4 regions of the Paenibacillus sp. FSL K6-1096 genome follow, and region 3 is predicted to be linked to each of the others. Evidence: riboswitches for the same ligand, from Rfam matches in the RefSeq annotation. Region 3 holds a riboswitch; each other region holds the start of a gene.
What was found. Region 3 has a riboswitch for cyclic di-AMP ahead of MHI24_RS16925 (C40 family peptidase). Riboswitches for the same ligand answer to the same signal wherever they lie in the genome.

Region 1 (7,172 bases), 3.4 Mb from region 3:
CATCGTCCGGATTGTACTGCAGTCGCTGGAGCATTCCCCAGAAGTGTTCTTTGGAAGCCACAGAGGGGATGACGGAGCCTCCTCGTCCGGGGCCACAGAAGCCGGATAATGGGTTTGCCAACAGCAGAGGTTTAATTATATACTAATGAAAAGTAACTGAACTTTAATCACCTTAGTCCAGAGGACGGAAAGGAACTCTCTTTGAGCAAAACGAAAAAGAATAAAGTCACGGTTCCCCAAATGAGCAAGCAGGACAAGCGCAGGGCAGAGCTGGAGCAGCAGAAGCAGAAGACGAGAATTGTGATCGTGAGCACGATAGCTATTGTCATCATTATTTTTGTCGGATTATATCTGCTCGCCTCCAAAGACACGGACTCAGATTCCAATGCTGCTCCGATTTCGTTTAATTACAGCGAGATGATGCGGCTCGGCAAGGAGGATGCTCCGGTGAAGATCGTGGAGTTCGGCGATTATAAGTGTCCGGCATGTGCCCAGTTCACTGGAGTGATTAAGCCGCAGATCGTTCAGCAGTATGTGGAGCAGAATAAGGCGTCCTTTTACTTCGTGAATCTGGCCTTTATCGGCCCTGACTCCCGTACCGCCTCACTCGCTGCGCTGTCGGTCTATCACCAGAACCAGGAGGCCTTCTGGAAATACTTCGATGCCATCTACGCGAATCAGGGTGCCGAGGATAAGGAATGGGCCACTCCTGACTACATGGTGAGTCTTGCCAAGCAGCTGGAGCTGCCGGTAGATTACGATGTCCTCCGCAAGGATATTGACGAACGCACCTATGAGAAGGAGCTCGACCGGGATATTCAGTTAGGAACGGATTCCGGGGTAACGAATACACCTTCATTGTTCGTGAATGGAGTCAAGGTGAAGGAGCCGTTTAATATGGAAGAGATTGATGCACGGATTCAGGAAGCAGCGGGAGCTGCGGCAACCCCATGACCGGCTTCTCCGCCTTCTGCCGCCGCAATTGTCTCTATCTGGCCTGGTTCGTCTGTGTAGTGGCTGTAGCGGGAAGCCTGTATCTCAGTGAGGTGCTGCACTATGAGCCCTGCAAGCTCTGCTGGTTCCAGCGGATCTTCATGTACCCGCAGCTGTTCCTGCTGGGGATCGCGACCTACCGGGCGGACAAGCGGATCATTCCGTACGTGCTTCCCCTCAGTCTGATCGGCGGCAGTATTTCCATCTATCATTACGCCGAGCAGAAGATTCCTGCACTCAGCAAGGTGATTCCCTGCACCATCGGCGTCCCGTGCAACAAGGATTATCTGAACTGGTTCGGGTTCATCACCGTCCCTCTGCTGGCCCTCATCGCATTTGCATTAATTGCTGTTCTGCTATGGACTGGCCGCGAAGAGGAAACGGCAGAATAAGTGCTGCACAAATATCTTCACAAACCCTGTAAAATCACGTCTTAAAGGGATAATGAAAGAGAATGAAAGATCTAGACTTACCGGATCATTGATTTGGTGGTTTTGGATGCTTTTCATTCTTTTTTCATTTGTTTCACCGCTTTACGGAAGGGGCATTGTAGCTTAATATTAGTCCTTGTGAGAAGTTGAATACGCGCTGAATTTTCCGGAAGGAAGAACGGGGGAACCACACTTTGGCCTTGGCCAAAAGGGGTGAATCGGGAGCGGGTTTCAGGACCTGTAACCGTAGGGCTGCCACAGCCCGAATCCGCCAGCTAACCTCGTAAGCAACAGTGGGATAATGACCATGCACTCTTAGGCATGCGGATCATTTCCGTATGCTTATTTTGGTGCCTGCATTTATGAAATCCACTTATGAAAACAGCGCACGGAACCCCGATTCAACTCAACCAAGAGAGGAACTGTTACTACAATGGTAAGCAAGGTAAAACGACTATTGATCGGGCGTCCGATGAAGTCGAACGAACTCGATCATGAAAAGTTATCCAAGGTGAAAGCACTGGCTGTCCTGTCTTCTGATGCGCTCTCGTCGGTAGCCTACGGAACAGAACAAATCTTAATCGTACTGGTCGCCGCCGGATTTACCGCGATCTGGTATTCCCTGCCAATTGCATTAGCCGTATTGGGCCTGCTGGCCATTCTGATTCTGTCTTACCGGCAGACGATCTTCGCTTATCCACAGGGCGGGGGGGCCTATATTGTCGCCAAAAGCAACCTCGGGGTTCATACCGGCCTCCTGGCCGGAGGCTCGCTGCTGGTCGATTACATCCTGACGGTGGCGGTAAGTGCCTCGGCGGGTACGGATGCGATTACCTCCGCTTTTCCGAGCCTGCATGGTCATAGTGTACTTATTGCGGTATCCGTTATTCTGCTCTTAACGATTATCAACCTGCGCGGGGTAACCGAATCGGCGTCCTTCATCGCCATCCCGGTCTATCTGTTCGTAGTCTCGATCTTTGTCCTGATTATCTCAGGGGTCTTCAAATACATGACCGGCGGCACCCATGCCAGCGTTCCCGAGATTGGCTCGGCCGTCTCGAACGTGAGCATGTTCCTGCTGCTGAAGGCGTTCAGCTCCGGCTGTTCTGCGCTCACCGGGGTGGAGGCGGTCTCCAATGCCATTCCTAACTTCAAGGCCCCTGCGGAGAAAAATGCAGCAAAAACGCTGATGCTGATGGGCCTGATTCTCGGCATTATGTTCACCGGAATTACGCTGCTGGCCTACTGGTACGGGATTGTACCGGATGAGAAGGCGACAGTGGTCTCGCAGATTGCCGAGTCCACGTTCGGCCGCGGCGGGTTATACTTCTTCATTCAGGGAATTACGGCGGTGATCCTGTTCCTGGCGGCCAATACAGCCTATTCCGCCTTTCCGCTGCTGGCATTCATGTTCGCCAAAGACAAATATCTGCCTCATGCCTTCATGGTGCGCGGCGACCGGCTGGGCTTCTCCAACGGGATTATTTTCCTCGGCATTATGTCCGCGTTGCTGGTAGCTGCGTTTCACGGGAATACAGAAGGCCTGATTCCGTTATATGCGGTCGGGGTATTCATTCCGTTCACCCTGTCACAGCTGGGGATGATGGTCCAGTGGTACCGGACGAAGCCGCAAGGCTGGCAGAGCAAGTTCGCCGTGAATACGGTCGGGATGCTGACCACGTTAACGATTACGCTGATCTTCATCATCACCAAGTTCTCCAGCGTCTGGATGGCCTTCATCTTCCTGCCGGTCGTGATCTTCGTGTTCCACCGGATTCACCGCCATTATATGAACATTGCCGACCAGCTGCGGATCTGTCCGGCTACCGACAAGCCCTGCATTAAGGGAAGTACTGTGGTCGTGCCGGTGGCCGGGGTTACCCGGGCCGTACTGCATTCGATCAGTTATGCCAAGTCGCTGACGGATAATGTGGTTGCAGTATATGTAGGCTTCGATGAGGAAGAGATTCATAAGATGGAGCAGAAGTGGGAGGAGTGGAACCCGGGCGTGCGCCTGATCGTGCTGCGCTCCCGGTACCGCAGCATCATCCGCCCGCTGGTGAAGTTTATCGATACCGTGGAGTGGAAGACCGCTGCTACAGACCATATTACCGTTCTCATTCCGCAATTCGTGACCAAGCACTGGTGGCAGGCGGTGCTGCATAATCAGACCAGCTTGTTCATCCGCTCTTATCTGATGAATCAGAAGGATATAGTTATTGCGACTGTACCTTTCCATTTGCACAAATAATATAGAAGATTCGATGAAGACGGCTGTCTCTGCGTGGTGCGGAGGCGGCTGTTTTTCGTTTTTATAGTTGACAGAGAGAATGAGAATCAATATCATCAGTATAGACAAGGTAAAGGTAACAGGACTTTTGCCATTCATGAGGGGAACATACAACAGGAGGGGTACTCAATGTTTTCGTTCAACCTGCAAGGATCAGGAAGTGTGAAGCTGGCGGTGGCCGGACTGATGACCACAACACTGCTGCTGTCCGCTTGCGGAAATAATAATGGCAATGCAGGCAGTAACGATGCAGCAGCCACCGCACCTGCGGCAACAATGGAAGCTGCTGCGGAGGCTTCAGCGGCACCTGCAGCAACTGCCGCACCCGCTGTGGAGAAGACCGTAACGGATGCCATGGGTCATCAGGTGACTGTTCCCGCTAATCCTCAGCGCGTCATTGCTTCTTATCTGGAGGATTATCTTGTAGCGCTTGGCGTGACTCCGGTTGCCCAATGGTCTACTAAGAATGGTACTCAGAAATACCTCGCTGCTGAGCTTAAGGATGTTCCGCCGATCAGCTATGATCTGCCGCTGGAAGCAGTCACCAGCTTCACGCCGGATTTCCACATCGTCCAGTCGGAAGGCACAGTTCAGAACGGTCTCTATGACCAGTTGAACAAAATCGCACCAACCTATGTACTTGGCGATGAAGTCAGCGGTGACTGGCGAGCAGCCTTGCTCAAGATCGGTGAGCTGCTGAACAAGACTCCGGAAGCTGAGAAGGTCATTGCAGACTATGATCAGAAAGCTGCTTCCGCCAAAGCTGCCGTCTCTGCTGCTATCGGTGATGATTCAGTAGCTGTTCTATGGTTGGTGTCAAAGAACTTCTTCATCGTAGATGAGACCCGCAGCAGCGGTGCGGTATTGTATGGCGATCTTGGAGTGAAGCTTCCGAATCTGGTGACTGAGATTCCTGAGGAGTCCAGAGCACCGTGGAACCCGATTTCACTTGAGAAATTGTCTGAGCTGACTGCTGAGCATATCATTCTGGTGAACAGTGACAAGGCAGACGGAGCTGAGATTACGGAGGGGGCTGTCTGGAAGGGGATTCCGGCCGTCAAGGCAGGGAATGTTCACGAGTTCGGCAAAGATACCAGCTGGCTGTACAGCGGTCCTATAGCCAATTCCAAGACCATCGATGATATTCTGAGCAGCTTTGTAAAATAAGTTCTTTATCTGCGGAGCATTGTGCAGGCTTTTATATCCTCAGGATATAGGAGCCTGCCTCTTTTAAATGTTGAACAATATCCATATCTTTGCGATAATGAGAATCATAATCATCTATAATAAGGAGACGGGTAATGGCTTCATCCACAGATTCTGCTCTGAAAGCTCCTTCTGATGAAGGAAACACACGTGTCCGCTCGCGGCCGGCTGCCGCAGCAGCGATTCTCGTGCTGGGAATAGCGGCGATTCTCTTCGGACTGATGATATCTGTATCGGTTGGCGCAGCGGATATCCGGCTGGCTACCGTATGGGAGGCAGTCTTCCGGTTCAATCCGGAGCTGCCGCAGCATCAGGTCATCCGGGAGCTGCGTATTCCCCGGGCTGCCGCTGGAGCACTGGTGGGCGCATGCTTTGCTGTGGCCGGGGCAATTATGCAGGGTATGACCCGCAATCCGCTGGCGGATTCCGGACTGCTCGGGCTTAATGCCGGGGCGGGCGTCGGCTTGGCCCTGGCCTTTGCCTTCGCACCTTCGTTATCCTTCACGTACATCATGATGTACTGCTTCATTGGAGCGGCTGTGGCCTCGCTGCTGGTGTTCGGAATCGGTTCACTCTCTCACAGCGGTCTGACTCCGCTCCGGCTTACTCTGGCCGGTGCGGCAGTAAGCGCCTTGCTGCTGGCGGTCAGCCAGGGCATCGCCATTCTGTTCAGCCTCTCCCAGGATATCGCATTCTGGATGGCCGGCGGGGTTGGCGGAGCGAGCTGGAAGCAACTGCAGATTATATTTCCTTGGGTCGCGGCAGCCCTCATCGGTTCGCTGATGCTATCGCGCTCGATTACGCTATTGAGTCTGGGGCGGGATGTCGCCGCAGGCCTCGGCCAGCGCACCCGTCTAGTACAGGCTGCAGGGATGATTATCGTGGTCATCCTCGCAGGAGCGGCGGTGTCCACGGTCGGTCCGATCGCTTTTGTCGGATTAATGGTTCCTCATATTACGCGTTATCTCGTCGGGGTAGATTACCGCTGGATTATTCCCTGCTCCGCGGTCCTTGGCAGTATTCTGGTCCTGGTTGCCGACATTGCGGCCAGAATGATTAATGCGCCTTATGAAACACCGATAGGTGCCTTGATTGCCGTATTCGGTGTACCGTTCTTCATCTATCTGGCCAGCAAACGCAAGGGGGAGCTGCAATGAACAGGACCCTGTCAATCCTCCCGGCAAAACAACGCCGTTCCAGAGATATCAGTATTCTAACCTTACTTGCCGTACTTATCTTCATTCTGTTCCTGGTCAGTATGAATACCGGATTTATGCGGTTATCACCGCTCGAAGTTCTACATACTCTGTCCGGCAACGGCACCAAGCAGCAGCAGCTGATCCTGTTTGATTTCCGGCTGCCGCGGATTGTGATCTCCCTGCTGATCGGTGCAGGCTTTGCGGTATCCGGGTCTATTCTGCAAGGCTTGTCGCGGAATGCGCTTGCCGAGCCTTCCACCCTGGGGATCAATGCCGGAGCCGGATTCGCCGTACTGATCTTTATCTCCTTCGTGCCGGCTACTACAGCAGCCCCCATCTTCGTGCTGCCGCTGCTGGCGCTGGCCGGGGCTTCGCTTACCGCAACACTGATCTATTTCCTGTCTTACAGGAGTGAGGAAGGGCTCTCGCCGACGCGGATGATTCTGATCGGGATTGTCGTGAGCGCCGGAATTAATGCTTTTCAGCTTATTTTGTCGTTAAGACTGGACCCGCAGAATTATCAGTTCGTAGCCATCTGGCTGGCCGGCAAAATCTGGGGCGGAGACTGGCGGTTTGTACTGGCTTTGCTTCCCTGGATCTTGATTCTGCTGCCCTTCGCGTTCTACAAAGCCCGGGTGCTCAATGTGCTGAACCTGGGGGATGAGATCTCCAAAGGACTGGGCTTGCCGCTCGAACAGGAACGGCGGTGGCTGCTGGCGGCAGCTGTTGCGCTTGCGGGAGCCTGCGTGTCGGTAAGCGGAAGCATTGGCTTTGTCGGACTGATCGCACCGCATCTGGCCCGCAGGCTGGTCGGCCCGCGCCATCAGATCATGCTTCCGGCTGCTGCCCTGATTGGAGCCTTACTGCTGCTTGCGGCAGACACTATCGGGCGCTCGGTATTGCAGCCTGCTGAAGTACCAACAGGTATCGTGGTAGCGATCATCGGAGCCCCGTACTTTTTATTTCTTTTGGCAAAATCGAAGGCCTGACAACAGTTATTTATAAAATCAAAATACTAAGGAGTGTACACCATGTCAGAACGTTTAAATACAG
Region 2 (7,172 bases), 2.3 Mb from region 3:
TCAATTCGCTCACCTTACAGCCGCGCTCTGCTGCTCTGGCTTCCAACTCCTTCAGCAGCGTTCCGCCGAGACCATGCCCCCTGTATCCGGGATCAACGGCCAGCAAATGCACATTCAGGATATTCCAGACGATATCCCCGGTAATGCCGCCAACGAAGACTCCGTTCTCATAGGCGGCTAGAGAGATCACCTCGCGCTGATACGACGGGATGCTGCTGTCCATGCGGCGGCTGTGCTCCTCCAGCAAGCGGGAGATTTCCTGCTGATTCTGTTCAAGCTCCATTTCAATGATGTTCATAGGAATCACTCCTTCTCGAAGTAAATATAACATAACAGAGCCTGCGGCATGAAGCCGCAGGCTCTGTTGGTGCAGGGGAAGACAGGAGAGATTAATGCTGCTTCTGTCCGCTCTCTGCGTTCAGTCTGGCGATCAGCTTATCGCCTTCTACATCAAGGTTCGGCAGCAGGCGGTCCAGCCATTTCGGCAGCCACCAGGCTTTGTCGCCGAAGACGGCCATGACGGCCGGAACGAGCGTCATCCGGATGATGAAGGCATCGATCAGAATGCCGAAGGCCAGGGCGAAGCCGATCTGCTTGATCATCGCGTCAGGGGCGAAGATGAAGCCGGCAAAGACGGATACCATGATGACTCCTGCGGCCAGGACCACACGGCTGGCCAGATCATAGCCGTGAATGACGCTGTCCTTGCCGTGGCGGCCGTGGACATAAGCCTCACGCATCGAGCTGACGAGGAAGACCTGGTAGTCCATAGCCAGCCCGTACAGGATGCCTGTGACCAGAATCGGCATGAAGCTCAGCAGCGGTCCGCCGGTATCGAAGCCGAACAGCGAGTGCAGCCATCCCCATTGATAGACCGCCGTGGTCACGCCGAAGGTGGCCAGAATGCTTAGCACGAAGCCGAGCGTGGCTTTGATTGGAACGATAATCGAGCGGAAGACCAGCAGCAGAATGATCAGCGACAGAATGACTATGATGCCGACATAGACCGGGAAGGCTTCAGCCAGCTTGGAAGACATATCAATGTTGATGGCGGTGAAGCCGGTCACGCCCAGAGTAATATTGTTGCCGTCCGTCAGAGCGGAGGCCGGATCACGCAGCTCCTCTACTAGGTCTCTGGTTGCGGTGTCTGTAGGCCCCGTCTTCGGAATCAGACTGATAATGGCGATATCACCGGCGGGATTCGTGCCCAGCGGTGAGACCAGGGTCACATTATCGTGCATTTGCAGCTCTTGAATCAGTTTGCCCAGGACAGGCATGGAAATTTTGTCGGACGGATTCTTCGGCTCAGCGACCAGCAGCAGCGGTCCGTTGAAGCCTTCGCCGAAGCCCTTGGAGATTACATCATAGCTCTGGCGGGCAGGTGTATCCAGGTTCGCTGAGGCGCCGGACGGGATGCCCAGCTCCATTTTGCTGACCGGGATAGCAGCTGTTCCCAGCACCAGCACGACGAGAATAATGATGGCCCAGCGGAATTTCACAGTGGCATTCGCCCAGCGGTGCGAGAAGCTGTGCTGCGCTTGCTTGGCGGCGGCCGTCTGCTTGGTCCGGGCTTTGGCGGTCACGATCTTCTCGCCGACCAGTCCGAGCAGTGCAGGCAGCAGGGTTAATGCCAGCAGAACATTGACCAGCACACTGGCCGCTGCTACAAGCGCCATCGTGGACAGGAAGCCGATGCCGATAACGAGCATCCCGCACAGGGCAATAATAACGGTCAGTCCGGCGAAGAACACCGCGCTTCCCGCCGTACCCAGCGCCCGGCTGGCGGCTTCCCCGGCGCTTAGCTTCTCATCAAGAATGAGGCGGCGCTGCCGGTTCACAATGAACAGCGAGTAGTCGATCCCTACAGCCAGACCGATCATTACGGCCAGTACCGGGGTGATGTCGTTCATCTGGATCAGGCTGCCCAGCGCGAAGGCGCCTCCGACACTGATGGCCACGCCCAGCAGCGCAGTAATCAGCGGCAGACCGGCGGCCACCACCGAGCCCAGCGTCATGAATAATACGATGGCGGCGACGGCAACTCCGATAGCTTCGGTGGAGCCGATGGCCGGAATGCTTTTGAGCGAATCGCTTGGAATCGCTGTAATCCCGGAGCCGGACTGTTCGACCTCGGTCACTGTGTCGATGATATCATCCGGCACATTGGAGGGCAGCGAGGTCTGCTGCACGGTGAACTGGAACTGGAACAAGGCAATATTGCCGTCCGCCGACAGCATTACGCCGGGAACAGGCATGCCGTCAGCCATCAGCGGGCCGAACGGGACCGCTTGGGCCGCGGCAGCGCCTTGGCCTGCGGCGGCAGCGGAAGGATCGGCGGCAGCACCTTGGCCTGCGGCGGCAGCAGAAGGATCGGTAGCGCCTTGACCAGCCGCAGCAGCTGCTTGGGCAGCCAGCTCAGCAGGGTTGATGACATACTCCATGCTGTACACATCATTGATCGCCTTCAGCAGCAACGCAGCGCGCTCCGGCGTGTCCAGCCGTTCGCCTTCAGGTGCAGTGAAGGCTACACTTGCCTGACCTCCGGCCGCAGCGGGCAGCTCTTTGGACAGCTTATCCAGCACTTTTTGCGACTCGGTGCCTTCAATTTTCATCTCGGAGCTGGACTGAATGCCGTTCACTCCGATAAGGGTGCCGATCACACCGAGTATGACGATCCAGACAGCAATGAACATCCAGGGCCTGGCATAAGCCGATTTGCCTAAACGGTATAGAAAAGTAGACATGAATGGTTTCTCCTCTGTATCTCTAAATTTAGAAGCCGTTGCGTAAGTAAGCGAACATCGAATTCAAATATTGGTCAAACGGCATAGCTTCGGAGTCTGCACTCAGCTGCTCGCCCGGCAGCATCACATTCAGCCGTCCGTCCAGAATGGGCACGAAGGCCCCGTAGACGGCACCGGCCAGCAGGTGGGTATATCCATCGGCATACCGTCCATGGGTGAACTGCTCCAGCGTCTCCTGGGCGGTGATCTGCAAATGCCGGAAGACATTGAGAATGTAAGGCTCCAGGGACGGATGCTGATGCGCCAGGGAGACGAACTGCCGCAGCTTATGCAGGAACTCCGAGGTGAATTGGAGTTTCAGCAGATTGTACAGGACATCGAGCGGCGTAGCATCCGGCGGCTGAGCGGCCAGCGTGTGATCCGCCTCTTCTTTCTCTTTGGCTGCAATATTGCCAATGAAATAAGCGGCGACCGCCTCCTCCTTGCAAGAGAAGTAATTGGCAAAGGTCCGCCGGGAATAACCGGCCTTCTGCACCACATCGTCCACAATGAAGCCGTCCATGCCGTGCTCAAGCGCAAGCTCAAAGGCGGCGGTGGACAAGGCGTAGGCGGTGGCCTCCTTTTTTTTGTCCCGCAGGTTCAGTTTGGAATTCAAGCTTCCTGTTTCCTCCTTTCTGCTGCTATTGCGCTGAATAGCATGGGTTGAATAGTAATAGCTATAGGTTATATTATTGCCCAAAGGGCAATGTTGCACAATGAGCATCTAGTGACGGAAATGTGAATATTTCAAATTTTACGAATAAACCCGCTTTCGCAAAAAGGCGCAAGAACGAGCAAATCCCCGGCCGCATAAGAGCGCAGCGCAAGAATGCGCCTTCATTCGTATAGGGACGGCGGGTTTGGCTTCTTTTGCCAACTGCCGCGTTTTACTTTGCCGGGCCGCAGGCGTAAGATTCAATCATCAACCGAATGACATAACACTGTTCTCACAGGCGGCTGAATTCCGTTACGGGAACGGGGGAACCAACGGGTGAAGCGGCGGAAGTGATGCTGCTGCACTCTGGGGTGAATCCTTACTGCGTGCTGCTATGACACCGGTAAGGTAGGGCAATCTCGCTGCCCGAATCCGTCAGCTAACCCCGTAAGCCTCGAAGAGAGAGGATGAGCGCCATGATCGATTAACCGACCACGGAGAGCCCTGTTGCTGCTGTGGTCTTTTTGCTGTACGGGTAAGGGAGGAAGCCCTCAGGTTGCGCTTGAAGTGGCTGGGGGGAAGGAGCCGGAAGTTTACTGGGGGCGAAGAGTGGACGGGAGTTAGAGTTAATGAAGAGCACTAGTGCACCCGAACCACCTTGCGCCTCCGCTCCCATCTAACCAAGCAGTCCTGCTTGGAAACCCAGGCGGATTAGTAACGGCGATAGTAATACAACATCTTATAACAACAATAATTAATCACTTGACTCATCACCACAATCCACTGAAAGGAGGGGATTACCATCGCTACTGTATTCATCGTCTGCTTCTGGGCGGGGCTGGTGCTCCTGCTCAGCGGCAGTATTCACGGGCATGGCCTGGCGGGACATATCCATGCGGGTGGCAGTGATGCCGGAGGGCCGGGGGTACTGCCGATTCTGCCGCTGATGGTGTCGGTCACCGTCTGGGGCGGCACGGGTTACATGCTGACAAAATTCAGCGGGATGCAATTGCTGCCAGTGGTGCTGGTCTGCACCGTGATTGCCCTGCTGCCGGGCATTCTGCTCTATACGGTGCTGGCCCGGATCATGACCCGGTACGACAGCAGCATGAGTGAATGGGAGTATGACCCGGCCGGTCAGCTCGGATATATTAGCATCGCCGCAGCGGACGGAGCCGTCGGGGAGATGAAATATGTGCTGCTCGGCACCATGCGCTCCATCGGCGTAAGGGCTGAACCCGGACAGGAGCTGAACCGGGGCGACCGGGTGATTATTGTGCGGGTGGAGAAGGGGCTTGCAGCGGTAACGCTTTTTGAACGGGAAATGGGACAAATTGAATAGGGAGTGTCGGAGCTAATGTTAATTCTCTATGTTACTGGAGCAATCGTTGTAGTGATTCTGCTGGTCCTGTCCAGCATCGTGACCGCGTATAAGAAGGTACCGCCCAACCAGGCAATGATCGTATACGGCCTCGGCGGCAAAAGAGTGGTGCAAGGCGGCGGGACCTTCGTCATCCCCGGCTTTCAGAACAATAAGACCATCTCGATGATGCTGATGAGCTTCGATGTCATTCCGGCGCAGGCCATGTTCTCCCGGCAGGGCATCAAGCTCAACCTGGAGGCCGTCGCCCAGATTAAGATCAAAAGCGATCCCACCGCAATCCTGACCGCCAGCGAGCAGTTCATTGACCGGCCGGAGGAGGACCGCGAGACGATTATCCTGCATTCGGTGGAAGGCCATCTGCGCGGACTGATCGGCCAGCTGTCGGTCGAATCGATTCTGAAGACCCCGGATGAGATCAACAGCAAGATGCGGGAGACCTGCTCAGAGGACCTCGACAAAATGGGGCTGGAGGTCGTCAGCTTCACCATCAAAAAGATTACCGATGACAAAGGGTACATCGACAATATGGGGGTACCCGAGATTGAACGTATCCGCCGTGATGCCAGCATTGCCAAAGCGGAGGCAGAGCGCGACATCCAGATCAAGCAGGCTGAGGCGGAGAAGGAATCCTCGATTGCCAAAGCCAATGCCCACCAGGCGACGATAGAAGCGGGAACGGCAGCCCGTGCGAAGGAATCCCTGTTCGAGAAGGAGCTGAATATTAAGCAGGCCGACTTCAAGCTGGAGACCGAAGTGAAGAAGGCGCAGGCGGATCTGGCTTACGAACTGCAACAGAACAAGATCAAGCAATCGCTGGTCACCGAGCAGGTCAAAATCACCCAAATGGAAGCCGAAGCCAACCGGACGGTCCGCGAGATTGAAGTTGAGCTGAAGCAGAAGGAGCTGGAGGCGACAGTGATCAAGCCGGCTCAGGCGGAGAATCAGGCGACCATTATGAGAGCGGAAGCCGCCAAGCAGCGGCAGATTCTGGAGGCGGAAGCTGAAGCGGCCACGACGACCAAGCGCGGGCTGGCAACGGCGGAAGCAGAGCTGGCGAAAGGGAAGGCGAATGCGGAGATCGTTCAGCTCGCCGGGGCAGCCGAAGCAGGAGCTTTGCAGAAGAAAGCGGAGGCCTACAAGCAGTTCACGCAAGCGGCGCTGACCGTGGAATTCCTGAAGATTCTGCCGGAGCTGGCCGACAAGATCGCCTCCCCGCTGGCCAAGGTCGACAAGATCACGGTCATCTCCCAGGACGGCGCTTCTTCAGGCGTGAACAAGATTACGGGTGATATCGCCAAAATTATGGCCCAGGTTCCAGAGCTGACCCAGACACTTACCGGCATGAACGTGACTGAGGCGCTCAGCGGACTGCTTGGCCGGGATAAGGAGCAAGGGTAGGACTTGAGAGTTTAAGAACCTTCAGCCAATGAGGGTTCTTTGCCGTTTCTGCCCGTGAATCTTAGATTGACGAACGAAGGAAGGGAGTGGTAATATAAAAAACACAAAAAACCAAAAAACCAAAAAACCAAAAAACAAAAATTCTCGAGGTGCATCTATGCCACTTACAAAACGACGGCTGCAATTATTGGGGCAGCTGGTTGAACTGTATCAGCGCACCAGCCTGCCGATTCATTATGAGACGTTGGCCCGTTCACTCGGAGTCAGTAAATGGACGGCTTATGATATGCTGAAGGAAATCGAAAAGCTCGGGTTTGTAACCCGCAGCTATGAAGTGAACTCCAAGGACACCGGACGTTCTCAGGTAGTGTTTGCTCCAACCGTCAAGGCGTCCGACCTGTTCAAACAAAATTTGAGCGATTCCTTAAATCCGGCGGACTGGGAGCAGACGGTGGCCCATATCCGCAATCTGCTCCAAAGCGTAAAGAATGGCAATGTTAACGACCTGATTCAAAGAATGATGAACGAAATTCCTTCCAAGTCATCCAGCATTGAATTCTGCGGCTATATTCTCGGACTGCTGCTGGTCTATGTGAAGAAGCTGGGCGGTAGAACTGAAATGCTGATCCGTCTTGTGGTCTCCAAAACACCGAAGAGAGAGAACGGAATGCTGATGTTTGTCGGAACGGTTCTCGGGACGGTTATTCAAGCCATCAATGACGAGCTTGGGGACGAATTCACAGAGCTGGTATCCGAATTTCTCCGCATCATGGATCAGCTGTCGAGTCAAGACCAACAACGCTTGTTGGATCTGCTGCACGAAGCTTTAGCTTGACAAAGCTTCTGCTTTTTGAGTTTTTGGGTCTTTTGTGACTTATTAAAATAAATCCGGATGGAAGTGGAGTGCCATATGGGGAGAACAGGACTTGCATTGGGCGGCGGAGCCGTCAGG
Region 3 (7,172 bases):
CCATGGGGAACAGCTGGGCGAACCCGCACAGAATGCCTTGTCCGTCCACCACAGAAACATATTGCTCGCTGCGCAGCTGCGGGTCCCCGAATTCCACGCCTAGTGCCTGCATCTGCTCCCAGGACATCCAGCCGTATATATTGTAAGGCGGGCTATATTCCCACTTGCAGATCTCTTCGGCATGAAGCGATTCCATCGGTACTACATAAAAGGTTAGCGGAGAACGAATCATAGGCCAGTCTCCTCTCGTTAAATGCTCTTGTTAACTATATATACATCATACGCCTGATTCCGCGCAAATTCCTTGCCGGGAGGCGGAAACTTGACAAATGCGAAAAAATATTTTCTGAAATGCCGGAAAGGGTGTTTGGCCAATTCTGAGACGGGTAAGTAGGGAGTAAGAAAGAAAAAGCTCTTCCCCAAAGATGTGTTATCATCCTGGAAAAGAGCCTATGCATTAGCAATATGAAGTCTATTGTACGTCGTCGTTGTCCTGGGAATCCGTCGCTACCGTCTTGTAAGCGTCTGTGCTCATAATGCGCTTGGCACCGATATAACGGTTGACATAATAGCTGTCGCTAAGCGAACTGATGGTAACCCCGCGGGAAGAAGAAGCATGTGCGAAATCGCCGTCACCGACATAAATGCCGACATGGGAGACGCCTCTGCCATTGGTATTGAAGAATACAAGATCGCCTGCTCTTAGCTCATCACGGGATACGGCTGAGCCCATCTGGTATTGGGAACCCGATTGGTGCGGCAGATTAATGCCGATCTTATCAAAAACATACATGGTGAATCCGGAGCAATCAAAGCCATTGGTGGTAGTACCGCCGGATACGTATTTGGTTCCGATGGCCTTGTCGATCACCTTATCCATCTTGGAATCCGCGAAAGCGCTTCCTGCCCCGATTGTGAAGATAATGGATAAGCTCAGTACTGCGGCTGCTAGCTTCTTCTTCAAAAGTAAATACCCCTTCCGATGCCTACGAGGTTAGCTTAAGGGTTCGGTTGAAGGTCCCCTATGACCCCTCTTAGAATAGGAGGTCAATTCACCCAAAACTGGTTCCCCCGTTTCCCTAATTCATTAGGGAACTCGGCACGACTGTTGATTAGGATTAGCTATTTATCCGATTCATGACAAAAACTTGATTAAAAGTCACTCAATAATTACAAAAATGTTACTAAAAGCTCACTGCGATAATTGTAGCAAAGACTGCAGAGATTGGCAATCACTAATAACATATTAATGCATCTTTTTTGTGTTTTTTAGAGTTATAGCCCATCGTTAGGACAAATATCTATGCGTACAGCCAGTTTTATATGTTTTTTTCTTTTGGTTTTCCATAAAATGCTGTTTCAAGATCGGAAATCCGGTGTAAAAGGTAGAATAAGGTAAAGGAAAAACCCGGAAATGATTACGGCAATAATCAAATTCCGGGCTTCTATAAGTTACATTTGGATGTTAGAGGTTAACAGTTGCGGGGTTTGATTCAAACGTTCAGCTCAATCGTACGCGACAGCCTGGTAGGCTGTGGTGCTCATTACCCGTTTGGCGCCAACGTAGCGGTTGGCCCAGTAGGACTGGCTCATTGAAGTGATAGTGACTCCGCGTGAACTGGAAGACTGTGCAAACTTACCGTTTCCGACATAAATACCAACATGGGACACTCCGTTGCCCAGGGTATTGAAGAATACGAGATCGCCGGAACGGAGATTGCTCTTGGATACGGCCGTCCCTACTTTGTACTGTGCCTTAGAGGTGCGCGGCAGGGTAAGTCCTACATTCTTGAACACATATTTGGTGAATCCCGAGCAATCAAATCCGCTGGTGGTGGTGCCTCCGGTTTTGTACGACGTTCCAATGGTTTTGGAAATGACTTTATCCATTTTGGAATCGGCGAAGGCGCTGCCCGCCCCAAGTGTGAATACCATCACAAGACCCAGCGCTGCGGCGGTGCATTTCTTCTTGAAGTTCTGAACTCTCAACAGATGTACTCCTTCCAAGGCCTGCGGGGTTAGCTTAAGGATTCGGTAGAAGGTTCCCCTATGACCCCTCTAAAGCGAGATCAATTCACCCAAAATATGGTTCCCCCACTTCCCGGTGCAAAGGAATTAGGCGTGTTAGGCACCAGAATAGTGACATATCGACAACGTTACATTTCATGGTTGGCAGAAATTCATGTCATAAAGATTACAACTTTGTTACTAGTACAGCCATCATTGTAACAGAGGATTTTCCGATTTGCAAATGCTTTTACCCATCCGGCTGTCTATGCCCAAAGAAAAAAGAGTCCTGCGCCCTGGGGAAGGGGCGGTGACTCTTTTTAGTATGCCGGATTATCCGGAGTTTATTGTGGAAATGATTTGCTGGACCATAGATGGTACTGTGCAGCGATTCCCCACATGTCAAGCAGGTTAGAGGGCAGCGGGGCTGCCTGGCGCAGCAGCAGTGCGGGCAGGCCGGGATACAGCAGCGCGGACGCACTGCAGATCAGCAGCACGGCGAGACTGCCCGCCCCCATAACGATAGATATACCAATGGAGGGCAGCAGTACCTTGAGGCAAACCAGCAGCGAGGAGAACATCCCGGTACCGGCGGTATATCCGAACTGCATATAGAGCAGGAGCTTGCGGATGATGAAGAGGTAGAGGAGCCAGCCCAGCACATAGGGCACAAGCTTCAGCAGAAGCGGATAATTCATGATGCCGCCAAGCAGCAGCCGGTACATACGCGGAAGCAGCCAATAGAGCGGAAGCAGGGTCAGCACCCACTCGGCAAGGCTGAACAGCAGCACAGGCAGCCCGTACTTTTTCATACCCGGAAAAAAGAACAGCCCCCGCGCCCCGGCGCGCTCCTGATGAAGCTCATGCAGCAGACCTGCCCGGATGAAAGGGGAGAGCAGCAGCCGCAGGACCGTCAGGCCCAGGAGGAGCCACAGCCACCGGAGCACCGCAGGATCGCTCTGCAGGGCCGTATGCCCCTCGATATAATACAGCAGCCTGCCCATTTCGCTGCCGCCGGCGCCCGGGTCAGGGTAGCGGAGCAGCACAGGAACCACGGCGCTTTTAATGAATTTGTACAGGAAATATCCCCAGAACAGCCGGTAGATAAACAGCAGAATCAATATATAGAATTGCTCTTTCATGCTGAGCCAACCGCGGGCTATTGAACTTTTCACCATTCCCTCACCTCACCAGCCAAGAGTTCCGAGCAGAGTTTCCAGCAGTGTCGTCGCACTGAGCGTCCAGCGGGAGAGCGTGCGCTCCTCCAGCCCCGCCATGCGGAAATTGTTAAGATGTCTGCTCTCCAGCAGGACAGAATGCATCGGATCAATCTCAGCGGAGACCAGAGGTGCCTTGTACGCTAACTCGAAGGATGTGGACTTGCCCTCGCCATTCCAGTACTGCTGCACGGTGTACCCGTCGGAGAAGGTGAATTTAACGGGGACATCGGAATATAGCGTGCCTTTGTTGCTTACGTCCACTACCGCCTTGTACCCGGGTGCTTCGCTGCCGCCGGCCTCACTGGCAGAGAGCCTTATATCGTCCACTGCGAAATCGGGAGCGCCTCCGGCATAGACATAGCGGTCAAAATAAGTCTGCCAGGACTGCTTGGTTACCTTCTCGACAATCTTCTGGAAGTCGGCGGTGGAAGGATGCTTGAAGCGGTATTTGCGGGCATAGGCGGAGAGAATGGCATCCATATTCTTGGCTCCCGTAATCCGCTCGATATCCTTCAGCACCAGCTTGCCCCGGATATACACATTGCGTGTGTAGGCATCGTCGCCGCTGTATTTCCAGGTCTCCAGATTGAGCGGCTGCGATGACGAGACCAGGCTGGACTGGAGCGGGAGGCTTGCGGCTACACCGTATTCCTGCTCCATCAGCCGGTCCTCGGCGTAAGAGGTGAAGCTCTCATCCAGCCAAGCTTCTTCAAATTCATTGCTGGCCAGCATCCCGTAGAAGTACTGGTGGCCGATCTCATGGATGATGGTGCGCTCCAGCGAGGTTCCCGGCGAGGCCTCCGCAGCGCCGAAGGCGGTGATCAGCGTCGGATATTCCATTCCCCCTGCGCCGTTGCCGGACTCCGGCGGAACGACAATGGACAAGGTGGAATACGGGTAAGGGCCGTACCATTTGCTGAAGGCGGTCAGCGCCGCCTCGGCTGCCTGGAAGTAGCGCTCCTGCAGATTCTTGTGCAGCGGGTCTAGATAGAGCTTGATCCGTACACCCGGCACCTCCGGCGCTGAGAAAGCCTTCTCCGCAACCACGAAATCGGGCGAGGCAGCCCAGGCGAAATCATGCACGTCGTCTGCGTAGAACTGATAGATCTTGCGGCCCTGCGCCAGCCGGGCGTCCTTCACCGGGAAGCCGGTTGCGGCCACGATATACCCGGGGGGAACAGAGATGGTGACATTGTAAATTCCGAAATCACTGTAGAATTCGGAGGTGCCGTGATACTGGTGCAGATTCCAGCCTTCCTCCTTCAGACCTCTTCTGCCGGCCGGCTCGTACACGCTCAGCTTCGGGAACCACTGTCCGGCCATAACGAAGCGGTCAGCAGTGCCCATCCGGGCGAATATTTTGGGCAGCTTGACCTCGAACTTCAGCCGTACGGTCACACTCTCGCCGCCGTTAACCGGCTGGGGCAGGTGGACCTTGAGCAGTGTCCTGTCATGGACATTGCCGTCATCCGGCTGAACGTACTGGGTGCGCTGCATCAGCGACACGCCCTCGGAGGTCCGCAGATCGGTGAGCGTGATGCTGCCGTATCCGCCTGCGGGCATGGAATCTCCGCGCAGCTTACCCCCGGATTCCTTCATGAAGGTAGTATCCGCTGAAGCGAATGCGTTGGGATACAGGTGGAAATAGAGCTCCTGAACCGGTTTTTTGCCCGGATGGGTCCAGGTGAGCGTCTCGGAGGCTGTCAGTGTCCCGGTGTCCGGCAGGAGCTGCACATCCATGTGGTATTCGACCACACGCTGGCTTAGCGCCTCAGTCTCAGGGGGAGACATCGCTTCCTCCGGATAGGTGGACTGGACCGGCTGCTGCCGGGGGATGACGGCGGGGGACTTGGCCTCTTTTGGCGCAGCGGCTGTCCATGCGGCAGGGCTGTGCCCCGCCTTCAGCCAGATTCCGCCTCCAAGCAGGAGGATAACGCCCAGCATTGCGAAGATGAGGGTATACTTTAATGAATGTGGCTTCATATTGTGATTCCTCCCGTGACAAGCATCTACGGGATGTATATGTTTGCAATCGCCGCATTATTAGCTAAAATTAAATAATTAGTGAATGGAGAGGAGTGCTACTGTGGATAACGTACAACCAGGAGGCAAGAAGCAGATTGCCCTGAATATTGTAAATGCCAAAGCGAAGCATAAAGGGTTCGGCGCAGGCTCTATTGATCTGAACAATGTATCGCCCGTCATCATTGACCGGGGGGAGGCCGTTATCGATATCGGTGCCATGCACGCCAAGAGTAAGGTGGAGAAGGGAATCAAATTCTCCACGAACCGTGAGGATGTGCCGGAGGGAAGACAGGTCTGGGTCGTATGGGTGGCTGTAGACCGTACACCGGAGGGACAGCATTACGGGGGAATCACCGCCTGCGAGATGTGGATTGATACGGAGGCCCGCCGCGGCTGGAAGATTCTTGCCGATCATGTGAATAAGCTGGATGCCGCCCTGAAGCGGAAGGTGATCCTGGAGGGACTCGGGAGTACGGAGCGGGCAGCGCTGAAGTCACTGCTGATCGCTCATAATGAAGAGTGGTGGGCCGCCTCGCCCGAAGAACTGAAGGCCGCATTGTCAGAATAGAAGAAGGTGCGCAGGCGCACATAAATGAAGGCTTGGCCCTCTGTGATGGAGAGCCAAGCCTTATGCAGGTTCTGGGTTGGGATGAATAAGGTTACTGGGGAGCCGATCGTCCGGAAGCCCCCAGCTTGCGCTTGAGCTGGCTGACCCTGGCCTGGCTGATGCCAAGGACCTCGGCAAGCTGCTTCTGATTGGCGTAGGGATGATCTTCCATGGCTTGCTGGAGACGTTGACTCATCTCCTCCGTCTTGGTTCTCCGTCCGCGGGGAGGACCCTGAGGCTCCGCTGAGACCGGGGAGGCGATGACCGGTTCTTCTGATCCGCGCGCCGGATCACTCAGCTCCTTCAGGCAGGAATTACAAATAAACTGATCCTTGTAGTACGTTACATGATCAAGGCTTCTGCAAAAGGTGCATTCTGTCGAGGTGTACTTGCGGAGGACGATAATATCGTCATCCAGAATAAAAAATTCGATCGGGTCCCCAATGTCAATATTGCGCGTCATGCGGATTTCTACGGGAACTACAATTCTTCCAAGACTGTCTAGACTCCGGATCATACCTGTATCTTTCATCCCATGTTCCCTCATTTACTTATTTATATTTTTTGTAGATATATATGATTATAACAGTTATTGTAAGTTTAGAGAACGGGGAAAGCGCGTTCAAACAGGGGGAAATATTGTAATTTTATAGGAATGTTTATCATTTTATGGCGAAAGAAAATATTTTGACGAATAAACCTGCCCTGGTACGACAGAAACAGAAACAGCCTCTCCCTGTGGAAAGTTCCAAGGGAGAGGCTGATTAGGGTTCAATTCTATATACCCCGATACAAACCCTGCCGAAACAGCGGTTGGGCAATTCAGTCCGGAGCGAACGGCCGGGCCTGAGGGTCAATGACTGATACATAAGGATTACCCTGGAGATAGAAGCGCCAGGGACGGTCCGCATAGTCTTCGGCATAGGGAATATTGATGCGCGGAGCCTGTACAATGCTCAGGGATTCGGCAGGCTCCCCCTGTTCGATCCACATTGCGCCTTCCTTAAGGTCGAACCTCGACAGGTTCAGACTTTTATCGATCCGCAGCGCCCTGCACAGCTTGCCCGGTCCCCCGGACAGATCAGCGGGCTTCCTGACCGCTATGCCCCTGTAGCGGGCCATTAGCTCGGCATCGCGGGCGGTTAGCGGTTCTACGGCCCGGATGAGGACGGCATGAGGCTCGTCTTCTGCGGCGGTTACGACATTCACGCAATGGTACATTCCGTAGATCAGGTAGACATAGACTGCCCCTCCGCTGCTGAACATCGCTTCTGTCCGAAGGGTGCGACGTCCGCCGTAGGCATGGCTGCCCT
Region 4 (7,172 bases), 470 kb from region 3:
ACCGCCCATGACCCGCAGATGGTTATGCATCAGGGAGGACTGCATATTCAGCGCAGCCTTCGACATGCAGTAGCCGTACATGTTAATCCGCTTGTTCCGCCCGATGCTGCCGGCCTCGGAGGAGATATTGACCACCAGCCGCTGCCGTCCCTGAAGCAGCAGCCCCATCAGGGCATTGCTGACCCGCAGGGCCCCCAGCGTATTCACATTATAGAGCTGCGCCATCGCTTCATCATCCATATCCACCAGCACGGTAGCATCGTCCGCCCGGTGAATAATCCCGGCATTATTGATAATCAGATCGAGATAGCCTGTGCTACCGGCAATACTCCGTGCGGCTTCCTTCACGCTCTCTGTCCTGCCGATATCCAGAGGAATCAGCCGCAGCCGGTCCGGATATTGCACACTCAGCTCCTCCAGTGCCTCCGAGTCCTTCATATATTGTCCGGCGAACACCGTGTATTTGTGCTTCAGTAACAATTCTACAAGGTGCAATCCGAGTCCACGGTCCGCGCCGGTCACACAAGCGACCCTATTCATCCGCCCTCTCCCCTCAACCCTGCTATTTATTCACCGGTCCCAGCTTATCTTTCTCACATTAGCATGACCGCCAGCCATTAACAACATCCCCCAAGGGACGGGGAGCGGGAGGGCTAGCCGGACGGAACTTTCTTTTGCTTTAATTTTGAACTATGCTACAATCAGGAATAAATAGTTGTTAACAACACAATTGTTGGCAACAGGTTTCATCAAATCTTATCCCAGGAAGGTGATTCTCCCATGTCGATTCAACAGATCCGTACCACGGATGAACTGGAGCAATATATCAGCCAGCCCGGCAAAAAACTGCTCTTCAAGCACAGCACCACCTGCCCGATCAGTGCCAAGGCGCATGAGGAATTCCAGGCCTACGCACAGCAGTCCGATACGCCTGCAGCGATCGTCCATGTCATTGAGGACCGTCCTGTATCTAACAAGATTGCCGAGGATTTCGGCATCAAGCATGAGTCGCCGCAGATCTTCCTGCTCGAAGACAGTGAAGTCCGCTGGAATACCTCCCACTGGAAGATTACCCAAAATGCCATAAAGGAAGCAACCGGACAATGAGCGCGAACATTATTGTCTACTCCACCACCGGCTGCAGCGAATGCAGCCAGGTGAAGCAGCTGCTGGAGAGCAAGGGACTTCCCTTCGAGGTCAGGGATGTCATGGCCAGCTCTGTCTACCAGGAGGAGGTCGAGCAGCTCGGCTTCATGGGCATTCCGGTCACCGTCTCCGGAGACCGGGCAGTCAAAGGCTTCAATCTTCCTGAGCTCCAGGAGCTGATTGAAGCTGCTCAAGCATAGATATAACCACAAGAAGCTGCCGCCCTTCAACAGGACGGCAGCTTCTTATATTGTTCAGGATGGTCAGGCCGGGAAGACCACCCCTGTCATCTCTTCGCTCAATGCCCACAGCCGACGGGCATTTGCCGGATCTACCGCCCAGTCCTGTACGCCGGACTGATAGGCATCCCCGGACCCGGCAAGTGGAGCAATATCAGCATCCTCACAGTATACACCGCCGATCCCCTCAAGCTGCGGACTCACTGCGCACCAGACACTGGTTGCCGCCCCTTGCTGGACCGTCTTCATCTGATTCATGCGGTTGGCCGGAATCTGCTTGCCTTCCTCATCCAATGCTCCCATACCGCGCAGCTCGTCCTCTGACAGATGCCGGGCCAGGTCGGTCAGGATGCTGCCGGGGTGCACAGCATATGCCCGGACCCCTTGAGCTTGCCCCCTTCTATCCAGCTCAAGGGCAAAGAGAACATTCGCCGTCTTCGATTGGCCGTAGGCAACCCATTTGTCATAAGACCGCCGCACGAAATTCACATCCCCGTAATCAATCCCGGCAATCCGGTGCCCGCGTGAGGACACAGAGATCACTCTTGCGGACCCGGCCTTCACCAGCGCAGGCCACAGCCGGGCAGCCAACTGGAAATGACCCAGATGATTGGTGGCAAACTGCCCCTCATATCCGCGGGCATCCCGGGTCAGCGGCGTAGCCATAATTCCGGCGCTGTGAATCAGGATATCAAGCGGACGGCAGGAGTCCAGGAACTGCCGGGCGAAGGCATCAACCGATGCCGGGTCCAGCAAATCCAGCGCTGCAATCTCGGCTCCGGGAATGCCGGCCAGGGTATGCCGCGCTTTCTCCGGTGTCCGTACCGGCACAATCACCTTAGCGCCGGCCGCAGCCAGCACACGCGTGGTCTCCAGGCCCAGACCGGAATACCCGCCGGTCACGACCGCTATTTTACCGCTGAGATCATGTCCTTGTATAACTTCCTCTGCTGTAGTGTCCGCATCATAGCCTGAAGGAATCGGGTGCTGTCTCCCCCGCACATCATTCCATTCTGTATTCATTGTCCGTCCCTCCTCCGTTCCATTTCGGCGATGAACCTGCCGTCCTTGATCTCCTGAAAGTTCTTAAGCTTGTATCTCATCAGCTCCAGCGCATCCGTCAGCTCAGCAAGCTGCTCCTCAATCAGCATCCGGTGCCCGTCCAGCACCTGATAACATGCCTCATAGTCACTTTGGGCAGAAGCCGCGATATATTCCTGAATTCTGCGCAGCGGCATATGGGTTCTTTTGAGGATCGCCACAAAATGCACCCGGTCCAGCTCTTGCCTGCTGTATGCGCGCTGGCCATTCTCCTTGCGTGTCGCCGGAGGCAATAGCTTGATCTTCTCATAATAGCGGATGGTATCCTGGGTAAGCCCTGTCCGCTTGGCAACCTCGGCAATGGTGTATACAGGCTCCATGCCGTCCACCTCCTTCTTCGTCTCAAATCATAATCGCTGGAGTATGGTCCAAGTCAAGCCGGGATCGGCGATTCATAAATGATAATATTGTATAATTACATATATCTGGAATAGGAGGAATGATCATTTGAACTGGCTACAAGAAGACGCCGCCGCCAAATGGCGCGCAGAAGGACAACGTTATGTTAACGATATTAATTATTATGTCCATAAAGGATTGACTGAAGGCTGGGACAAGGCGGGGGATGAGCCCGCAGGGGATTCACGTTCTGCCCTTGCCGCCAAGGTCTATAAAATGATCCGCGGGGCTAATGAGCAGGGGAAGATCGCTGAGCTGAGGGAGCAGCTGCCGGCAGCAACGTGGCCGCTGGAACGGCAGTTCCAGAAGGAAATGCGGGCGATTCGCGGTATCCATTTTATAAGTAATGATGATGTCGTCTTCAGCACCGGCTCACCCTGGGAGAATAATGCTGTGGTGACTGTGCACAATGAGGCTTTTTCCGTATTTAGCGGATACAGCCTGGTCGGGGCCTCTCCCGGCAATCAGCTCCATGCCCTCGCGGGCAAGCAAGGCATTACCATTATGCAATCCATGGACAGCACCTTGCAGGGAGAAGTTGTAGCTGAGCTTTCCTGGCGGGAGCTGAACGGGAAGATTCAATCGCTGGACCCGGACTTTCCCGTTCTGAACATAGACAGCCTGGATCAGGAGTTACCCTTGGAAGAAGTGATTCCTTTTAACGAAGGACATGCGTTATTGCTGGTCACCAGCCAGGGAATCTTCCTGGTCGAGCAATCGCAAGAGAAGTCATGGAGCGTGAAATTGCTGCACCCGGATCTCGAAGAATATAAGGAAGATGAGATGGAGCATATCGAGATTGATATGGCGCATGGTGCTGTATCGCCGGACGGAAGATGGATCGCACTTGGCAGCCAGGGCAGCGATCATCTTTTGTATGACATCACTACAGGGCAGGTGCACAGCTTCAATCCGGAATCCAGCTACCCGCACTATACTATATTTACGAAGGATCAGCGCAGCGTATGGTACAATGCCTGCCACTTCTATAATGGTGCTACCCTTGCCGTGTCCCTTGAACAGGTGGAGGCGGGCGAGTTCCCTGCGGAACAGGATTATCCGGTCGTGAACGAGGAAGCCCGGGTCTATGCGGCAGCCGCTCTGGAGGATGGTGTTGTCATTGGCGATGCTTATGGCTACTTGAGGCTCATTAATGCAGAAGGCCAAGAACTGTGGCGTTACTATGCCGGGAGCACCATATCAGGGTTAGCTGTCAATCCAGATGAGACCTTGCTGGCCGTGGGGACTTACGGAGGCATGCTGCACTTCCTGGACCTTCATGCTACAGAGCGCAGCGGCTATGAAATTACAACGGGATCGGTTCGTGAGGTTAAGCGGATCATTGCCTGGAAGAATCAGAATAGCCCGCTGTGGTGGTGATAGGACCGTAAATTGGCTAAAAAAACATAAACCGGCGATTGAGCGAGATAAATGGCAGATAATCAGCTACATATATGAGTTTTGGCTTCCAGATGATTAGCCATACAGCCATTTACTGAAAACAAGGCAAAAAGCACTCTTTTCCATTTTTACAAAGGGCTCCTGAAAAGAGTATGATTCGTGTTGAAAGCAATTGAACGCATTCATGAAAATTAGCATATTCATGCACGCTGAATTTCCGCTATGCGGAAAACGGGGGAACCATCCGGCCGTCAGGCCGACTTGGGGTGAATCCGAAGGAGAGGGCCATTTGCGCCGTCTCCGGCAGGTAGGGCGACTCTCACCGCCCGAATCCGGCAGCTAACCTCGTAAGCGCCAAGAGAGAGATCATGATCCGCCACGTTATGGCGTCAGGCGTCTTCCGCCTGCACCACTAGCCGCAGCAGAGGTCTTCCTCTGTCTGCGGTTTTTTGCGCTTAATGAAGCCTTACCCATCCGTTAGCCATTCAGGAAGGAACGTGTCCACATGCCAGACCCCTTACCCCAGGCAGCAGCCGCTGCCGGATTCACCGACTATGTCCAGGACTACAGCGGACCTGTCTATGCCCTTAGCTGCTTGCTGCTGGAAAAAGGAGCCCGCGCCGAACAAGCCGCTGCCGCTACCTTCGCAGCGCTCTATACAGAGTGGGCAAAGGGCCGCCTCCCGGATAATGCCGGCGCTGCGGACGCTTACCGCGAGTGCATCCGGCAGTGTGCCCTGTTGGCCCCGGACCGCAGCCGCTGTACCTGTGCCCTGCTGAGCTGGGAGGATATGACCGTCAGCGCTCTATGGTATGGCCTGCAGCTTCCCCTGTCCGACATCAGCGGAATTCTCCAGCGCAGCATCCCGGAGCTGAAGGTCCAGCTAAGAAGCATAAGGGAACAGATGGCGGCTGCCAGCTCCCAGATCCCGGCGGTCCACCAGCCTACGGCGGGGTGAGGGGGAGGGCGTGGTCTGATCACAGGGGCCTGAACCTGCAATAAGCCGCAGCTTCCGCTACGGCTCTAACTCATGGCGCAGATCAGCGCTTGCCCTTCCCGCCCTTGACGAACCGCATGAACGCCATGCAGCAGCCCAGCAGCCCCAAACCCAGCAGCAAGGTCTGTAACGCTCCCAGCCACGTAGACCGGTCTGCAGGAATCAGGCTGCTGATAATAATCAGCAGAATCGAGACCGCAACCAGCACGGGAATTCCTCTACTTTTCTTCATAACCACTCATCACTCCCAACTGCTAATAGTACTAAGGTACACTATCGGCAGATGTTTAACCAGTTTGGGCGGGCTGGTGGGGGATTCTCAATTCCCCTTCATCGCTTCAATCTCGGCAATGAGATGATCGAGCTTATAACCATTGGTCTCCCGGGAGAAGGCCTTCATCTCTTCTGTCTGTCCCTCAAATGCAGACAGCACATAGTCGTCTTCGACCACATAATACGTGCCATACCGGGTAAAAGAGTAGCTTCCTTCCTGCTCTTTACCGACACCCTTTTTGACCGCTGCGACAATCTTCATGCCTGGTTTGAGTTCTGGCTCAATTCCTTTAAACTCAGAGTTATAGATAAGGTTAATCGTGTCGCTAACCTCTTCACCCGTAACAACTTCCTCGACCTTCACTTGAAATGAGGTGAACTCCGGCCGGTACGGCTCCTCACCGGATGCTTCTAATTTCTCTGCCAGATTACCCTCTGGAGTGCCAGGTTCAGTAATCAAGTCCACACTGAAATCCGGCATTTGCTGAACCACTTCAGCTATAATGACCGAATCAGTATAATCCAGCACCTCTTTAAACGTCAGATCCCGCAGATCGACATTCTGTGGTGAGCCCGTGGATAATGGATACTCCTTACGCAGTTCGTTTATTTTTTCTGGTGATAGGCTGGTGGCTGAAGACTTATCCGTAGTGGAAGAGGAAGGACCAGAACAGCCTGTGATTAATCCAAAAGCAATACATGCCGTGGCGGCAGCAGTTATTATTTTTTTGATGTTCATCTCAACCCTCCATTAACATATTTAATATTTATTATTTAAATCACTAGTATCATGTGGTCTTGGAACATAATAATCTTCATAGTTTCCACCAGTTCTCATAATGGACTCAGCATTAGTTGGGTAATAGAGTTCGTTAGGGTGGCCTAACCCGAGGGCATGGCCAATTTCATGTGTAATTGTTGCAATTTTATGAATAGTTGGATTGGAGCCACTGTACATGGAAGTATAGGGTGTCATAAAAATTTGTGCATATCTAATTTTCCTTGAGGAGTTTTGTACATTGGAAGAATTAATAATGTATCCGTCGGTTGACTTAGAGTCAGTTATTCCAAGTACGCCCGTTCCTATAATACCGAATCTTTGGTCCCAATAGGCTTTAGTGGTCGAGGCAATATCCAGAGTGGAAGCCCCAAAACTGGTTTGGCTTGTTGTTACTTTTTGTGAGTAAGTGGGCCATAAATATGAGGCAGTAGTATATGCGCTACTGTATTCAGTGCTTAAGTTATCTCCATTAATTTTCAAATAAGCCTTACCATTACTGATATTATCCCATTTAATTGGATAAGCAGTCGGATTACTCGTTGGACCGGTATAATAAATTTCATGTGCGTTTGCAGTAGAATTTAAGATAGGAATAGTGAACGTTAGCAATGCTACAAGCTAAATTGTTAGCGCTTTCCTTTTGCTCTGCATGTAGATAATGCACCTCTCCCTCATAAGTTATTAAATCTAGATATGGTTATATTTTGCATATTATTCCTTCCTCTATCAATACTTTTATGGTATTTTTTTCATTAATGTTCAATGGTTTCAAAGAAAGACCCGTCCATTGAACTGGACGGGTCTTTCTACAACAACTATTCATTAGGTCACAAGC

Region 1: linked by a shared signal. The riboswitch ahead of MHI24_RS01635 (APC family permease) and the one ahead of MHI24_RS16925 (C40 family peptidase) in region 3 are both predicted to bind cyclic di-AMP.
Region 2: linked by a shared signal. The riboswitch ahead of MHI24_RS06600 (hypothetical protein) and the one ahead of MHI24_RS16925 (C40 family peptidase) in region 3 are both predicted to bind cyclic di-AMP.
Region 4: linked by a shared signal. The riboswitch ahead of MHI24_RS19010 (hypothetical protein) and the one ahead of MHI24_RS16925 (C40 family peptidase) in region 3 are both predicted to bind cyclic di-AMP.

What each region holds. Positions count from the first base shown of each region.
Region 1 is NZ_CP150274.1:378,868-386,039, reverse strand. Features, by position in the region: gene MHI24_RS01650 (ATP-binding protein) at 1-109, shown strand, start outside; gene MHI24_RS01645 (DsbA family protein) at 202-954, shown strand; gene MHI24_RS01640 (disulfide oxidoreductase) at 951-1,385, shown strand; cyclic di-AMP (ydaO/yuaA leader) riboswitch at 1,570-1,729, shown strand; gene MHI24_RS01635 (APC family permease) at 1,858-3,675, shown strand; gene MHI24_RS01630 (ABC transporter substrate-binding protein) at 3,844-4,881, shown strand; gene MHI24_RS01625 (iron ABC transporter permease) at 5,016-6,077, shown strand; gene MHI24_RS01620 (iron ABC transporter permease) at 6,074-7,108, shown strand; gene MHI24_RS01615 (ABC transporter ATP-binding protein) at 7,151-7,172, shown strand, end outside.
Region 2 is NZ_CP150274.1:1,459,545-1,466,716, reverse strand. Features, by position in the region: gene MHI24_RS06615 (GNAT family N-acetyltransferase) at 1-298, opposite strand, end outside; gene MHI24_RS06610 (MMPL family transporter) at 390-2,744, opposite strand; gene MHI24_RS06605 (TetR/AcrR family transcriptional regulator) at 2,773-3,399, opposite strand; cyclic di-AMP (ydaO/yuaA leader) riboswitch at 3,729-3,907, shown strand; gene MHI24_RS06600 (hypothetical protein) at 4,280-4,780, shown strand; gene MHI24_RS06595 (SPFH domain-containing protein) at 4,796-6,220, shown strand; gene MHI24_RS06590 (Lrp/AsnC family transcriptional regulator) at 6,378-7,055, shown strand; gene MHI24_RS06585 (patatin-like phospholipase family protein) at 7,131-7,172, shown strand, end outside.
Region 3 is NZ_CP150274.1:3,789,764-3,796,935, forward strand. Features, by position in the region: gene MHI24_RS16915 (GNAT family protein) at 1-232, opposite strand, end outside; gene MHI24_RS16920 (C40 family peptidase) at 473-964, opposite strand; cyclic di-AMP (ydaO/yuaA leader) riboswitch at 969-1,112, opposite strand; gene MHI24_RS16925 (C40 family peptidase) at 1,507-1,935, opposite strand; cyclic di-AMP (ydaO/yuaA leader) riboswitch at 1,993-2,132, opposite strand; gene MHI24_RS16930 (hypothetical protein) at 2,352-3,185, opposite strand; gene MHI24_RS16935 (M1 family metallopeptidase) at 3,195-5,210, opposite strand; gene MHI24_RS16940 (YwhD family protein) at 5,314-5,820, shown strand; gene MHI24_RS16945 (AbrB/MazE/SpoVT family DNA-binding domain-containing protein) at 5,912-6,391, opposite strand; gene MHI24_RS16950 (DNA-3-methyladenine glycosylase) at 6,682-7,172, opposite strand, start outside.
Region 4 is NZ_CP150274.1:4,263,030-4,270,201, reverse strand. Features, by position in the region: gene MHI24_RS19040 (SDR family NAD(P)-dependent oxidoreductase) at 1-540, opposite strand, end outside; gene ytxJ (bacillithiol system redox-active protein YtxJ) at 781-1,107, shown strand; gene MHI24_RS19030 (glutaredoxin family protein) at 1,104-1,346, shown strand; gene MHI24_RS19025 (oxidoreductase) at 1,410-2,408, opposite strand; gene MHI24_RS19020 (MerR family transcriptional regulator) at 2,405-2,806, opposite strand; gene MHI24_RS19015 (hypothetical protein) at 2,934-4,265, shown strand; cyclic di-AMP (ydaO/yuaA leader) riboswitch at 4,484-4,656, shown strand; gene MHI24_RS19010 (hypothetical protein) at 4,792-5,244, shown strand; gene MHI24_RS19005 (hypothetical protein) at 5,327-5,515, opposite strand; gene MHI24_RS19000 (hypothetical protein) at 5,603-6,295, opposite strand; gene MHI24_RS18995 (zinc-dependent metalloprotease family protein) at 6,317-6,946, opposite strand.